DNA from 4 places in the Marinobacter sp. MBR-99 genome. Region 4 is predicted to be linked to each of the others. Evidence: predicted binding sites of a transcription regulator. Region 4 holds the regulator's gene; each other region holds the start of a gene.
The links. Region 4 encodes FliA, which starts transcription of late flagellar genes. Its sites were predicted from a motif close to CTAAAGTTTNNNNNNNNNNNGCCGNTAA; they were not measured.
Positions count from the first base shown of each region.

Region 1: flgM (flagellar biosynthesis anti-sigma factor FlgM) is a predicted target of FliA. The motif match lies at 1,424-1,451, and genes of this name have one in related genera.
Region 2: ABIE59_RS14595 (methyl-accepting chemotaxis protein) is a predicted target of FliA. The motif match lies at 1,553-1,580, and genes of this name have one in related genera.
Region 3: ABIE59_RS05960 (methyl-accepting chemotaxis protein) is a predicted target of FliA. The motif match lies at 1,441-1,468, and genes of this name have one in related genera.

Region 1 covers NZ_JBEPPY010000012.1:25,678-28,885, reverse strand. The annotation lists gene ABIE59_RS11785 (cyclic di-GMP-binding domain-containing protein, MshE-related) at 1-490, shown strand, start outside; gene ABIE59_RS11780 (flagella synthesis protein FlgN) at 560-1,030, opposite strand; gene flgM (flagellar biosynthesis anti-sigma factor FlgM) at 1,038-1,364, opposite strand; gene flgA (flagellar basal body P-ring formation chaperone FlgA) at 1,493-2,194, opposite strand; gene ABIE59_RS11765 (chemotaxis protein CheV) at 2,387-3,208, shown strand, end outside.
Region 2 covers NZ_JBEPPY010000017.1:36,721-39,928, forward strand. The annotation lists gene ABIE59_RS14595 (methyl-accepting chemotaxis protein) at 1-1,504, opposite strand, end outside; gene ampE (regulatory signaling modulator protein AmpE) at 1,620-2,507, opposite strand; gene ampD (1,6-anhydro-N-acetylmuramyl-L-alanine amidase AmpD) at 2,508-3,128, opposite strand.
Region 3 covers NZ_JBEPPY010000005.1:116,245-119,452, forward strand. The annotation lists gene ABIE59_RS05950 (cation diffusion facilitator family transporter) at 1-25, shown strand, start outside; gene ABIE59_RS05955 (CHAD domain-containing protein) at 42-1,391, opposite strand; gene ABIE59_RS05960 (methyl-accepting chemotaxis protein) at 1,625-3,208, shown strand, end outside.
Region 4 covers NZ_JBEPPY010000002.1:99,184-102,391, forward strand. The annotation lists gene ABIE59_RS02250 (protein phosphatase CheZ) at 1-519, opposite strand, end outside; gene cheY (chemotaxis response regulator CheY) at 540-923, opposite strand; gene ABIE59_RS02260 (RNA polymerase sigma factor FliA) at 1,083-1,826, opposite strand; gene ABIE59_RS02265 (MinD/ParA family protein) at 1,859-2,671, opposite strand; gene flhF (flagellar biosynthesis GTPase FlhF) at 2,742-3,208, opposite strand, start outside.

The DNA.
Region 1 (3,208 bases), on a different contig from region 4:
GCTGGCGGCCGGCAATACCAGTGCTGCATCCATGCCTGCACAAGCAGGTGAGTTATATGAAGGGGGCGGCTTTGCGCCTCTGTCTGAAAGCGATATGGCCGGCGTAACAGCTCAAAGCAGTGTGGGTTTGTTGGCGCGTATCGAAACGGTTTCCGCAATGCCGGGAAATGCTGTCGGTGGTGTCGATGATCCGGAGCTCGCCGGACTGGACTCAGTAGAGGGAATCAAACTCGCAGCCAACATTTTTGTGCCAATGCTCAGTTTCCTGGATTCCGATCTGACCATCTCTGGTGTTCACTACCGGGAGGGCGAGCCACGGTATTCCATTCGAGAGGATGGCGCCTTGAGGCTGGCGTTCCCTGAGCGGATTGAGGAGATCCGTATGGATAATATCCGGGTGAGCGGCAACCAGGCCCCTTCCATGGGCAACGTCAGTATTCACAACATACAGTTCCATCCGGATTCCCAGATGACGATCTACACCCGTTAATGCGGTTAAGGTGATTCTGACGAAAAACGCCCGGACAGCTCATCCGGGCGTTTTTGTTTGCCGGCTCGGTCAGGCGCTGGCCAGAATATTGCCGCTGGATACGCTGGTTTGCTCGCCCTTGGCACCGTATAGCTTCTGCTGGGCAGAGGCGCCACGGAAAATGTCGGTGAGCCTGGTCAGGCGCTTCTGGAGGTGCCCGACAACACGACCGTTGTTCTGGTTCAGCTCCTGGCAGGCACGTAGGCGCCCATCGGCGGTTTTCCAGAGCTGGTAGAGGTCTTCCATGCCACCGGCGCGGATAAACCTGGAGGGTTCGCCGGCATCCGGGCGATACCCCATGCTGACAAGAAGGCGAATCTTTTGTTTTGCACGCTCCCGTATATCAGCCAGAACGCCGTTCTTCTCAACGGTGACTTCCTGAAGCAGTTTTATGTCTGAGGAGGCCAGGAGTTGTTTTTCCCGGTTTAGAAGGTCCGCCAGTGTTTCCAGCTGGCGGATGTCTTCTGAGAGAAGGGTCTTCAATTCATCGATTGCAGCCATGTTTTACTCACCCGAAAATGCTTTTATCCATCTCAAGCATTTTCTGGGCCAGTTTCTCTGCATCAATCTTGTAGGTGCCATCTTCCAGTGCGGCTCGAATCTGCGCAATGCGGTCGTCGTCCATCTCCGGGTAATCACCCAGCTTCTGTTCGAGCTGCTTCAGGTTCTTGGCCTGATTGCTGAGACTGACGTTATCACCGCGGGCAGCCGTGCTTTGAGCCTTCGCCTGTTCTCCAGCCGTGGAGGGCGTGCTCTGGTTGCCGGTTGCTTTGTCGGCCGTGGTTCTGGTGGTGTTGACCTGGCCGGGGCCAATTCCATTTAAGTCAACTGACATAAGGATACCTGCTTGCCTGTGGCCACCCTCAAAGGTGGCGAAATCGGGTTTATATCTCGTTATCGGCAGCGTTAAGCCAACCTTTAGGAAAAAACGGAAAAATTTTGCCGCCGGGCATTGGCTTGCCGTTACATGGCAATTTCCACCCGGCCCGGGGCCGTGACCGTTGCACGAACCGTGCGTGATGACTGCAGATTCTCAACCATCACTTGTTCGCCGACGCTGGCGCTTGCCAGCGCCTTGCCCCGGGAGCTGACTGCGAACGCCGAGGATTTGGCGGTGATGATAACATGATCACCCCGCTCAACGGCATTCGGCGCCTCAAGCAGATCCGGGGTGAGAAGCGACCCGGCATTGACGGGGCGCCGCACCAGCATGCCGGATATCTGTTCGGCATCTGTGAGGATACCTCTGCGGCTGGCGTTGATCTGCACCTGACTTTCCTGAACCAGCTCTGTGGTGATGCGCTCGCCCCGGGCGAGAGGCCGCGCTGCCACCAGGGCAGGGCCGTGCACTTCGACGGAGGCAGTGACATACATGCGCCATGGGCGCTCACCCACACAGGACACCATGACCGATGGTGATGTTGTCCGCAGGGGGTCGTTGGTAAATTCGGTTTCCAGAGCCTGTTCACAGGCAGCCAGGCTCAGCCTGCTGTCAATGTTGCCAATGGTGAAGATGACATCGAACTGATCCTGGCGCTGCTCCTCGGCCCAGGCCTCAAGAAAACCGGCTGCGGCATCCCGTATCTCGCTTGCGGTGGTGGCCGCTGCGACGGTATTCAGGCTAAGGCTGTATAGGCAAAATGTCGCTAAAAAGATGGTTCGCATCTGCACTGCTTTGTCCTATGCTGTCAGTTAGGCCTATTTATGCGAGTTCCGTTAAGGAAAATGGCGTTTGGGCCGTTAACCTTGATTGGACACCGGGCGTCAATGTTTTGGTCCGGGTTCGCGTAAGCAAGTTGTTTGATAATAACTGAGCAAATTCTGTGCCGATCGTTGGCATGCCGGGAGTAGAAAGTTATGGCAGGGGTGTTGGACAGCGTTAACCAGCGTACGCAGCTGGTTGGTCAGAACCGGCTTGAGCTGTTGTTGTTCCGTTTGCGGGGGCGGCAGCTTTACGGGATTAACGTTTTTAAAGTGAAGGAGGTTCTTCAATGCCCGAAGCTGTCATCGATTCCTAACAGCCGCCAGGTGGTTAGGGGCGTGTCCCATATCCGTGGCGAGACCATCCCCATCATCGACCTGAGCATGGCCATTGGCATGGCAGGCATTCCACAGGAAGAGCTGGCAACAAGCTTTGTTATCATTACCGAGTATAACCGCAAAACTCAGGGCTTTCTGGTGACTGGCGTCGACCGGATCATGAATATGAACTGGGAAGATATCCTCCCGCCACCCAAGGGGGCTGGCAAGGATGTGTACTTGACGGCGGTCACCAAGATTGATGACAAACTTGTAGAAATCATAGATGTAGAAAAGATTCTTGCAGAAGTTTCTCCGCTCAGGGAAGATGTCACCGAAGAGCTGAAAACTCGCAGCTCGGAGCGTGTTCCCGGGCATTTGCCGGTACTGGTTGTTGATGATTCGTCTGTGGCGAGGCGCCAGATCGAACGCTGCCTGACCGCGATCGGAATGGAAGTGGTCACCAAAAATGACGGTAAACAGGCGTTGAGCTATCTCAAGGAGATCACGGGGGATGGTTCCAATGCCCGAGACCACTTGTCATTGATCATTTCCGATGTGGAAATGCCGGAAATGGACGGTTACACCCTCGTTACCAGAATTAAAGAGAATCCGGCGCTCAGCGGCATGTATGTGATGCTTCATACATCCCTGAGTGGT
Region 2 (3,208 bases), on a different contig from region 4:
CTGAACTGACCCGATTGATTACCTCTACCGCACCGGCGATTTCTGCCGCAAGACGGTTAATGGTTTGCACGGTAGCCGCCACAACCTGGCGGCCCTTTTCGGTATCACGTTCTGCGCTACCGGCGCTGTCCGCTACCCGGTGAGCACTTTCGGTCACTTCGTTGACGGCCTCTACCATCTGCCCCATGGCTTCGTTGATCTGGCCGGTTTCTTCCATCTGGCGGGCAACCGCTTCGCTGTTGGCTGCAGCGGTATCGTTGACCCTCACGGCCTGGCTATCAACGTCACTCGTGGTGCCACTAACAGAACGGATCAGTTCAGCAATCCGGTCGGTCATGTTGTTGAACTCGGTTGTAAGCTCGCCCAGCTCATCACGATTATTAAGCTGTATGTGTGTGGTCATATCACCAGCCGCGACGCTGCGAGCCGCCTCGCTGAACCGATTGATGGCGGTTCTCACCGACATGAAGAAGCCAACGTACAGGTACACCACCAGGAGCATCACCCCAATCAGCGCACCAATGATCAGCCGGCGTTGAGCGGTCTCGTTCTGCAGCCGTCGCTCCAGATTCAATGACACCACGTCGAAAATGCTGTCATTGAGTGAGTCGTAGTAGCCGAGCTGCGTGGCAACAGCGGCATCAAATTCCTGCCAGGGCTGCTCCAGGCGCATTGGCGTGATGATGTTCAGGTCCAGCTGTTCGCGCAGAGCCATCAGGCTTTCGTCAACCCGCGTCAAGGCACCCCCGGCCCTGCTCGCCAGTTTGGGCGAGGTTTCAACAGCAATAGACAACGCAGGCGACAACAGGGAACTGCGGTTGGTCAGTTGGTCATAGATTTCATTCAGAATTTCACTCAGGTTGTAACCCACCTGGCCATCCACCAGGGCAAAGATGCCGTACGAGCGAGCCCTGCCGACAACGGTTCTCGCCTCAGGAAGCGCATTGCGGACAAGCCCGAGCAGCAACAGATTTTCCCGAGAAGCATCCTGTCCAAGGCCGGAAATTTCAATGGTGGCCGGCAGGAGGGCCAGCACTTTCTGGACAAACTCGTGGTAATACTTGAATTGAGGGTCCATGTTGCCCTGGTAGTTGTCGTCCTGTTTGAGTTGCTCCCACTCCGCCTGCAAGGCCAGAACCTGATCCCTCCAGGAACCGGAAGAGTCGAACGAGCGGTTGTTTCCCGCAAGGTCTGACAGCAGGCCATCAATCTGCTCCGCAGCAGCGCCTGCCTTACCCAGGAGTTCACCTTCATCCTTGAGAATACCCGGCGCCTGATAATCACGATAGGTCATGGACGCCGACAGCAACTGATCTACCTTGCGAAGCTCGGCAAGGCCTTCGATACCGCGGGTCATGGTTTGAACGGATTGATTGAGGCTGGAAATAACCAACCACGACAGGACAATGATCGGGCCCAGGAACAAGATGCTTATTAGGCTGAACTTGTAGACCATGGGCAACCGATTCATCAGGCTAACAGCTGGATTGATCAAATATTTCACGGTGCCCTCTCGCTGATTCTAATAACTGAATCTTTATTCTTTGTTTGATTATCGCCCAAGGTCGGAAAAACTTAATCACCTTTAAGTGTTATTCTGTAATGTTTTATGACACTGCTCAGACCACGCCAGCAATCACTAACAACGCGGCAGCACAGATCCAAACCAACATGCTCCGGTTAAGCAGCCCTCTTATAGCTGCAAGGCTACTCCTGCCAAACCCTGTCCACTCATCCGGGTGCAACCGCGCAAACTGGGCTGGATCAAGCGCATACCTGGTTAACGACCCGTTTGCGGAAATCATGAGGACCTCCGAGGTTTTTCTTCCAAAACCGGGCAACACTTTCTTCGCCTCCTTCGACCAGCCAGCGAAATCTCCGGCCAGCCCCAGGGTGCATGAAAGTAAACGGGCCGGAATCCAGCTGACAAGGTTGGCCAGTGTCCGGAAACGGGCCCGGGCTGCCTGCTGTGGCCACTGTTCAGCTAACGCCACCAGGCCCCGGGCAACCAATGCAGCGCCAATGCCGCCGACCACATACCAGAAAGCCACCAGGAAGAACCGCTCGAAAACCCCGACCACCAGTGCCTTGGAAAGCGACAGATGCATGGCCTCTGGCGAAAGCGCTGCGCCCCGCTCTTCCGGTGGTAATCGGTTCTGGATATGGCGCCAGGCGGCTTGCATGTCGCCCCGGCTCCAGGCATCCGAATAGTCATGGAGCTGCTGCCGCCAACCAGGCGCGCCCATCAGCAGTACCAGCAGGATCAGCTCCAGCGGATAAGCTGCCAGCCTTAACCCGTTCCATTCCAACGCAAAGACGACACCCGCCAGCACCAGAGCCGGCACTAACACCCATACCAATCCTGCTGCCATGGCACTTTCCTTTCCAGCCTGGATGGTTGCACCCCGGTGAAACCAGGCACGCCAAAGCACATCGCCATCAAGTCGGTCCCGGCCATCCAGTCGGCGGCGGATCAGGTATGCCAACAGAAAAACGACAAACACCATTCAGCTGATCTCCTCATGCGCCAACAACTGAACAAAGCATGGCCAGTCGAAGGCTGGCCCGGGGTCGGTTTTTCGGCCTGGCGCAATATCACTGTGGCCGGTAATGCGCTCCACGCTTATCTCAGGCCAGGCAATCATCGTCAGCCGCGCCATATTCGCGAGCGTGCGGTACTGCTCAGCCGTGTAGGGAATATCGTCTGCGCCTTCCAGCTCGATGCCGATGGAGAAATCGTTGCACTCCTTCTGGCCATCAAAGCAGGATCTGCCAGCATGCCAGGCCCGGTCCAGGCAGCTGACAAACTGCACCACCGATCCGTCACGGCGTACCAGTGCGTGGGCCGAAACTTTCATGGCAGCGATGGTTTCAAAGTAGGGATGAGCGGCCGGGTCCAGCCGGTTGCAGAAAAAGTCTTCGATCTCTGTTCCACCAAACTGACCGGGAGGCAAGCTGATGCTGTGAACCACCAGCAGGGAAATAGGCATGCCGTCAGGTCTTGGACCAAAATTTGGCGAGGCCACCCAACGGCTTCCGGGGTAGCGGCCCGTCTGCCTTAACTGTTCTGCCTGACGAGCAAGTGAGTTGTTGTCAGGTTTGCGGTCTTGGTTAACTTGTTCAGAGATTGGCAAGGCGTACCCACTGTCGCTTAGTAATGTCCAATGGATTGAATCATAAAGCGACGGTGGATGCTATGGACTGCCGG
Region 3 (3,208 bases), on a different contig from region 4:
GGAAGCTCGTATGGTCAGAATCTGAACCTGGTGGTCTGGCATCAGCCAGCCTTCAGCCCGCCGATGGACAAAATCAGTCGACGGGTGTCGTCCTTTTCGATGGCCAGGTAGTCCAACAGTGCCTGAATCGCGCCATCTGATTGGTCCGGATGGTTTGATGCGAACCGGTTGACCAACTCAATCTGGACATGCAGATCCTGAAACCGGCCATAGAGATCCTGGCGCTGTCGAAGGATTTTGAGGGCCGGTTTCCAGCTGTCGATGTCCAGTTCCATCAGATAGCGGATGCGCTTTAGCAGCTTGCGCAGATTATGGATGTCTTCGTCAGGAGCGTCGTGCAGCAGTTCGGCGGTCTTCCGGTTGAATATTCTCAGCCGGTGTTCAACGCTCTTTTGAATGTCTCTGGTGCTGAGCTTGTCGATCAGTTTGCGGAACTGCCGGGACTGCAATTCATCTTCCCAGCTGTGCAGACTCCGCCGGTAACGTTTGCTGCTGAGCCGTTTCGCCAGTTTTTTCTGTTCCTGCTCCACCCGTTCGCCGACCCACTGGGCCAGTGCCTGGCACAGCTCAGGCTGACCCCCGCACAGCTTCGGCAGAGCCTTTTGGAATACGTGCAGGTCTCGGAGCGCACTGGTGGCCTGGGCATGTCGCTTCAGGTGGGAAATGTGGCCCCTTAAGGATTTACTGCCCGTCACCTCCGCCAGGGATTCCGCCACGGCCCGGCTGCGGCGAAGGGCAATGCGGTACTGGTGCAGAAACTCATCATCCAGGCCGAGCACCACCCCTCTGTGCAATTGATTAAGACTCTCGGCCTGCTCTGAAAGCGCCGAGGGAAGGTCTTTGATCCTCGCTGTGCCGGCGATCTTGTGCCGTTTCTGATTCTTGCGTTTGAACGCCTCGTAACTGAAGTCAACAGGGGTCAGGAAGGTTTCAAGCCGCCCCTCACGCTTGCCGAGCTTGCGCCAGTGTTTGATCGGCAAGCGGATATGAATGAAGCTGGCGGTAGGGAGTTCAAAGGGGGCGTGGGGCACCAGGGTGGCTGCAAGCTCCAGAAGCGCTGGATTATGCCCGACAATGGCGAGGGTTTTCGCCTGGTCGTCACAGTTCTGCAGCCACTGTAATAGACGCCGGTAATCAAAGCTATAGAGTGCCGGGTCGGTATGAACCCGCGTTTCGGAATCGGGGTGGGGCAAAATGCCCTGCAGTGTTTGTTGAGCGCGAAGGGCCGGGCTGGCGTGAATGTCTCCGGCCAAGGCTCCGCACCGCAGTAATGCCTTCCTCAGGGGTGCCAGCTGTTGCTCGCCTCGATGGTTAAGCGGGCGGTCCTTGTCGCTGAGGCTTTCGTTGTCCCAACTGGACTTGGCATGGCGGATGAGAAAAAGGTGCTTCACGGTGGGCTCTCCCCGGCACGTCTGACATGAAACTTTAGTCTGACACAAGCTCAAGTCGTTTACATGACGGCCGATACCCGAATTACTCGAAGGGCCTGATGCATCAGGCCTGGCAATAAAGTCGACAGGTTTATACTGACGTATTGGTATACAGGCGTTAACAAACTGGAACAGCTTCACGCCTTGCACTGTGGATAATCCCGAGTCCTGAGCAGACAATCCGGAGCACAATCATGGCATTTATGAGCAACCTGACCATACGAGCCCGCCTTTTGATCGGCGTACTGGTGCCCGTTCTGATTACGGCGGGCACTATCGCCTGGATCACCGCCAGCCAGATTCGGGCAAACGGTGAGGCGGAGTTGGAGCGTCTGGGGGAGGAACTTCTGGATGCCCACAAGGAAGGTCTGAAGAATCTCGTGGAAACGGCCCGGGCAGTGGTTATGGATGCCAAGAACAACTCCGGGTTGTCCGACAGGGAAGCCCGGGAGGAAGCCCGCAAAAGGCTGCGCTCCATCACCTTCGGGAAGGATAACTACGTGTTTGCCTACGCCCGTAATCTGGATAATCTGGCCTATGCTCCGGACCCTTCCCGTGAGGGGCCGACGACCAACCCTGCTACTCAGAAACTGGTTCGGGACCTGTTCTCAGCGGCGGGAACCGACGGCTTCTATGAGTACGACTGGCCAAACCCCGCCTCGGGCGAGGTGGAACCCAAAGTGTCCTACTCAAGCATTATCTCAGGCTGGGACTGGATGATCGGAGCGGGTATCTACGTAACCGACATCGAGCGGGTTCTGGTTGAGGCTAGAAAGGAAATCGATTCAACTATTTCGTCTGCCATGGGCTTTATCCTGTTGGTGACTTTCATTGTGGTTGCCGTGTCCCTGATCATCGGCCTGGTGATTGGCCGCACCGTGACAGCGCCCCTGAACAAAGTCAGCAATATCATGCAGGAAATTGCCGACGGTGATGGCGACCTGCGCCAGCGTTTGCCGGAAGAAGGCAAGGATGAGCTGTCAGAGCTGGGTCGACGGTTCAATCATTTCGTGATCAAGATTCAGGACACCATTCGTGAAGTGGGCACGACCACCGATCAGGTCGCCTCGGCCGCCGAAGAGCTGAGCCGTGTGGCCAACGAAACCCGCCAGTCGGTTCAGGAACAGGGCTCGGAAACAGACCAGATTGCCTCGGCGATCAACGAGATGGCAGCGACCATTCAGCAGATCTCCGGCAATGCCAATGAAGTGGAGAGCGCCGCTTCAGACGCCGACCGCATGGCCCGTGAGGGTGGTGAAACCATCACCAGCGCGCAAGGTGCCGTCAACCAGCTGTCAGAAGAAATGGAGAGCACGGCCGCCAGCATCAATGCCCTGGCGGAGAAGTCCAATGACATCCAGCAGGTGCTTGACGTTATCCACGCGGTTACCGAACAGACCAACCTGCTGGCGCTGAACGCGGCCATCGAAGCGGCACGGGCGGGTGAGCACGGTCGTGGCTTCTCGGTGGTGGCGGACGAGGTTCGGCAGCTGGCCAAACGCTCTGCTGAGTCCGCGGATCAGATCCGGGAAATGATTGATGGCTTCGTGGCGGAATCCAAGGCCTCGGTGGAGCGTATGAACAACTCGCGCAAGAGCTCGGAAGCGACGGTTGAACGCATCAATCACGCCACCGGTGCCCTGAACACCATTGTGACCTCGGTCACCCAGATTCATGACCAGGTGACCCAGATTGCCACGGCTGCGGAGCAGCAGAGCCAGGTGGCCGAGGAAATCAACCAGAACGTGGTGCGCATTGTCGACGCCGCCCAGCGCAGC
Region 4 (3,208 bases):
TTCAGACAGATTGCTGTACAGGGTATCGGAATCTGTGGCCAGGCCCGCAAAGAAGCGATCAATGCGGCCGTACAGTTCCCGGAATTCTGCCGGCTCCATTTCCCGACGGCGCAACCGCTGCCATTCGTCTCGCAGGGCGGTCGCTTCGTCGCGCATGGTGTGCGCCACCGGCATGCTTTCTTCGACCAGGTCCATGGTGCGATTGGCCGCCTGGCTGGTCATCTGGACAACGTAGGCCAGCCGATCCGAGGCATCGGACATCTTGGACAAGGCTTCTTTCTGCTCGGCACTGCGGGCGTCTATCTGAAAATTCCGGATAGCCTCGTGCAGGCTCCGGGTCAACCGCCCCACTTCCCGATAGAGGCTCTGGTCGCGAACTTCACTTAGCTCGTTGATCACCGACATTGCCCGGGCGTAGTTACCGGAACTGATACATTCGGCCAACTCCGAACTCTGCTGCTGGAGCTTTTCGGTTACCTCCGGGTCGAGGCCCTGATGGTTCTCGTTCTTGTCAGTCATGACAGCCATCCGACCTCTGGTTACTGGATTCGCTCGAAGATCTTCTCAATCTTTTCCTTGAGAACGGCAGCGGTAAAGGGTTTGACGACGTACCCGTTAACGCCGGCCTGGGCCGCCGCCACAATCTGGTCACGCTTGGCCTCCGCAGTTACCATCAGCACCGGCAGGTTCTTCAGGTTCTCGTCTGCCCGCACCGCCTTGAGCAGATCAAAACCCGACATGCCTGGCATGTTCCAGTCGGTCACCAGGAAGTCGTACTTGCCGCTCCTGAGCATGGGCAAGGCAGTGTTGCCATCGTCCGCTTCATCCGTATTGGTGAAGCCAAGATCGCGCAGCAGATTCTTGATGATTCGCCGCATTGTGGAAAAGTCATCCACAATGAGAATTTTCATGTTTTTGTCCAATGGGACCTCCAGTCAGTAACACCCGGATTTCATTAAGCCTTTTGAAAGTCTAGCAGGCCGCTGCTTTAACCGCTTATTGTGTGTTGTTTGGCCGCGTTGTAAAGCGCCGGTTACCAAAATCTACACAGTTACGCGCCGCGCGGTCAGCGCCGGCCCGGTTTATTCTGGCTCGTCTTCCCGCCAATCGGACAACCGTCCCCTGAGACGAAGGGCCGCCTGGCTATGAATCTGGCTGACCCGGCTCTCGCTGACGCCAAGCACCGCGCCAATTTCCTTCAGGTTGAGCTCTTCCTGGTAGTAGAGGCTCAACACCAGCTTTTCTCGCTCAGGAAGCTCCTCAATTGCCTCTGCCAGGCTTTTCTGGAATGCATTTGATGCAATGCCATCCAGGGGATTATCGCTGGCCTCTGTTTCTTCTATCGGCAGCTCCCCGGATTCATTGAGCTCATCAAGGCTAAAAAGTCGGCCACTGTTGGCGTCTGCCAGGGAGGCATGATATTCCGACAGGTCAATGCCCAGCTCTTCGGCAACATCAACATCCTGGGCCTCGCGCCCGGTGCGGTCTTCAACCGTCTTGATGGCTGCCGCGATACGGCGGGCATTACGGTGAACGGAGCGGGGAACCCAGTCGCCCTTGCGGATTTCATCCACCATGGCACCGCGGATACGAATACCTGCGTAGGTTTCAAAGGTGGCACCCTTGCCGGTGGAATAGCGTTGCGCAGCTTCCAGCAGGCCGATCATGCCCGCCTGCATAAGATCTTCAAGCTGAACCGAGGCCGGCAAACGGGCCATCAAGTGTAGGGCGATTTTCTTGACCAGCGGCGCATGCTCCTCAATCAGCTGAGAGGGGCCTTTTGCGCCAGCCTGATGGTAGATTCCCAGGTTTTTCGCCAATGTCATGTATCCGATTTTCTTGTAGGACTGGATTCAGATCAGACTTCGACGAGCCGCTCCACGAAAAACTCCAGATGCCCTCTTGGCGATGATGGCAGCGGCCAGCTGTCCACTTTCTCTGCCAGGGCACGGATCGCCAGCGACGCCTTGGCCCGTGGATAGGCATCCAGAACGGCCCGCTGCCGCTGAACGGCTTTTTTGACGGCTTCGTCGTAAGGCACGATACCTACATATTGTAGTGCTACATCAAGGAAACGCTCGGTGACACGGGTCAGTTTTTCATACAGATGCCGACCTTCCTGCTCATTTCGCACCTGATTCGCCAGAATACGGAAACGGTTGGTACCGTAGTCGCGATTCATCAGCTTGATCAGGGCATAGGCGTCGGTAATCGAGGTAGGCTCATCGCACACCACCAGCAGCAATTCCTGGGAGGCCCGCAGGAAACTGACGACGGACTCGGAAATACCGGCTGCGGTGTCAACAATCAGCACATCAATCTGGTCACCCAGCTCGCTGAAGGCGTTGATCAGCCCCGCATGTTCCATCGGGCTCAACTGGGTCATACGCTGGGTGCCGGACGATGCGGGAACAATCTTGATACCACCCGGGCCGTTGACCAGAACGTCCTTGAGGTCGCACTCGCCACTGAGCACATCCTGCAGATTGCGATTGGCGGTAATGCCCAACAGCACGTCGATATTGGCAAGGCCAAGGTCTGCATCCAGCAACACCACCCGCCGGCCTTTCTGGGCCAGCGCGATACCGAGGTTGACGGACACATTACTCTTGCCGACACCGCCCTTGCCGCCGGTAACCGCAATCACCTGAACCGGATGTGGTCTGCTCATACTGTTATCAGTCTCTTACTGCGTTCTTGTGTGGGCACAAACGGCAGCGCACCGGCTGTACCACCGGGCCTCAGGCCCCTTCTGCAACGGCCTGGCCGTGCTGCATTGTTTTCAGGCGTTCTACGCCCAACCGCACCAGAGGAATGGCCTCTGCCCGGTGCAGGTCTTCGGGAATCTTCTGGCCATCGGTATACCACGCCACTGGCAGGCCGGTTTCCATGACAAAGCCCAAAGACTCACCCAGTGTCAGCGCTTCGTCAATCTTGGTCATGACGCAGCCTGCAAGGTTTGCCATCTTATAGCAATGCCACACGGATTTCATGATGCGCGGCTGGCTGGTGGCAGACACGACCAGATGGGTACGGATATTGTGATCGCTCCGGGCCAACTCCGCCAGCTGTTCCTGATAACCGCGATCCGAGCTGGTCAGCCCGGCGGTATCAATCAGAACCAGGTGCCGATCTGACAATTCGTCCAGAATGTCATCCAGGGAATGACTCTCGTCCACAACCCGGACCGGCACATTGAGAATACGGC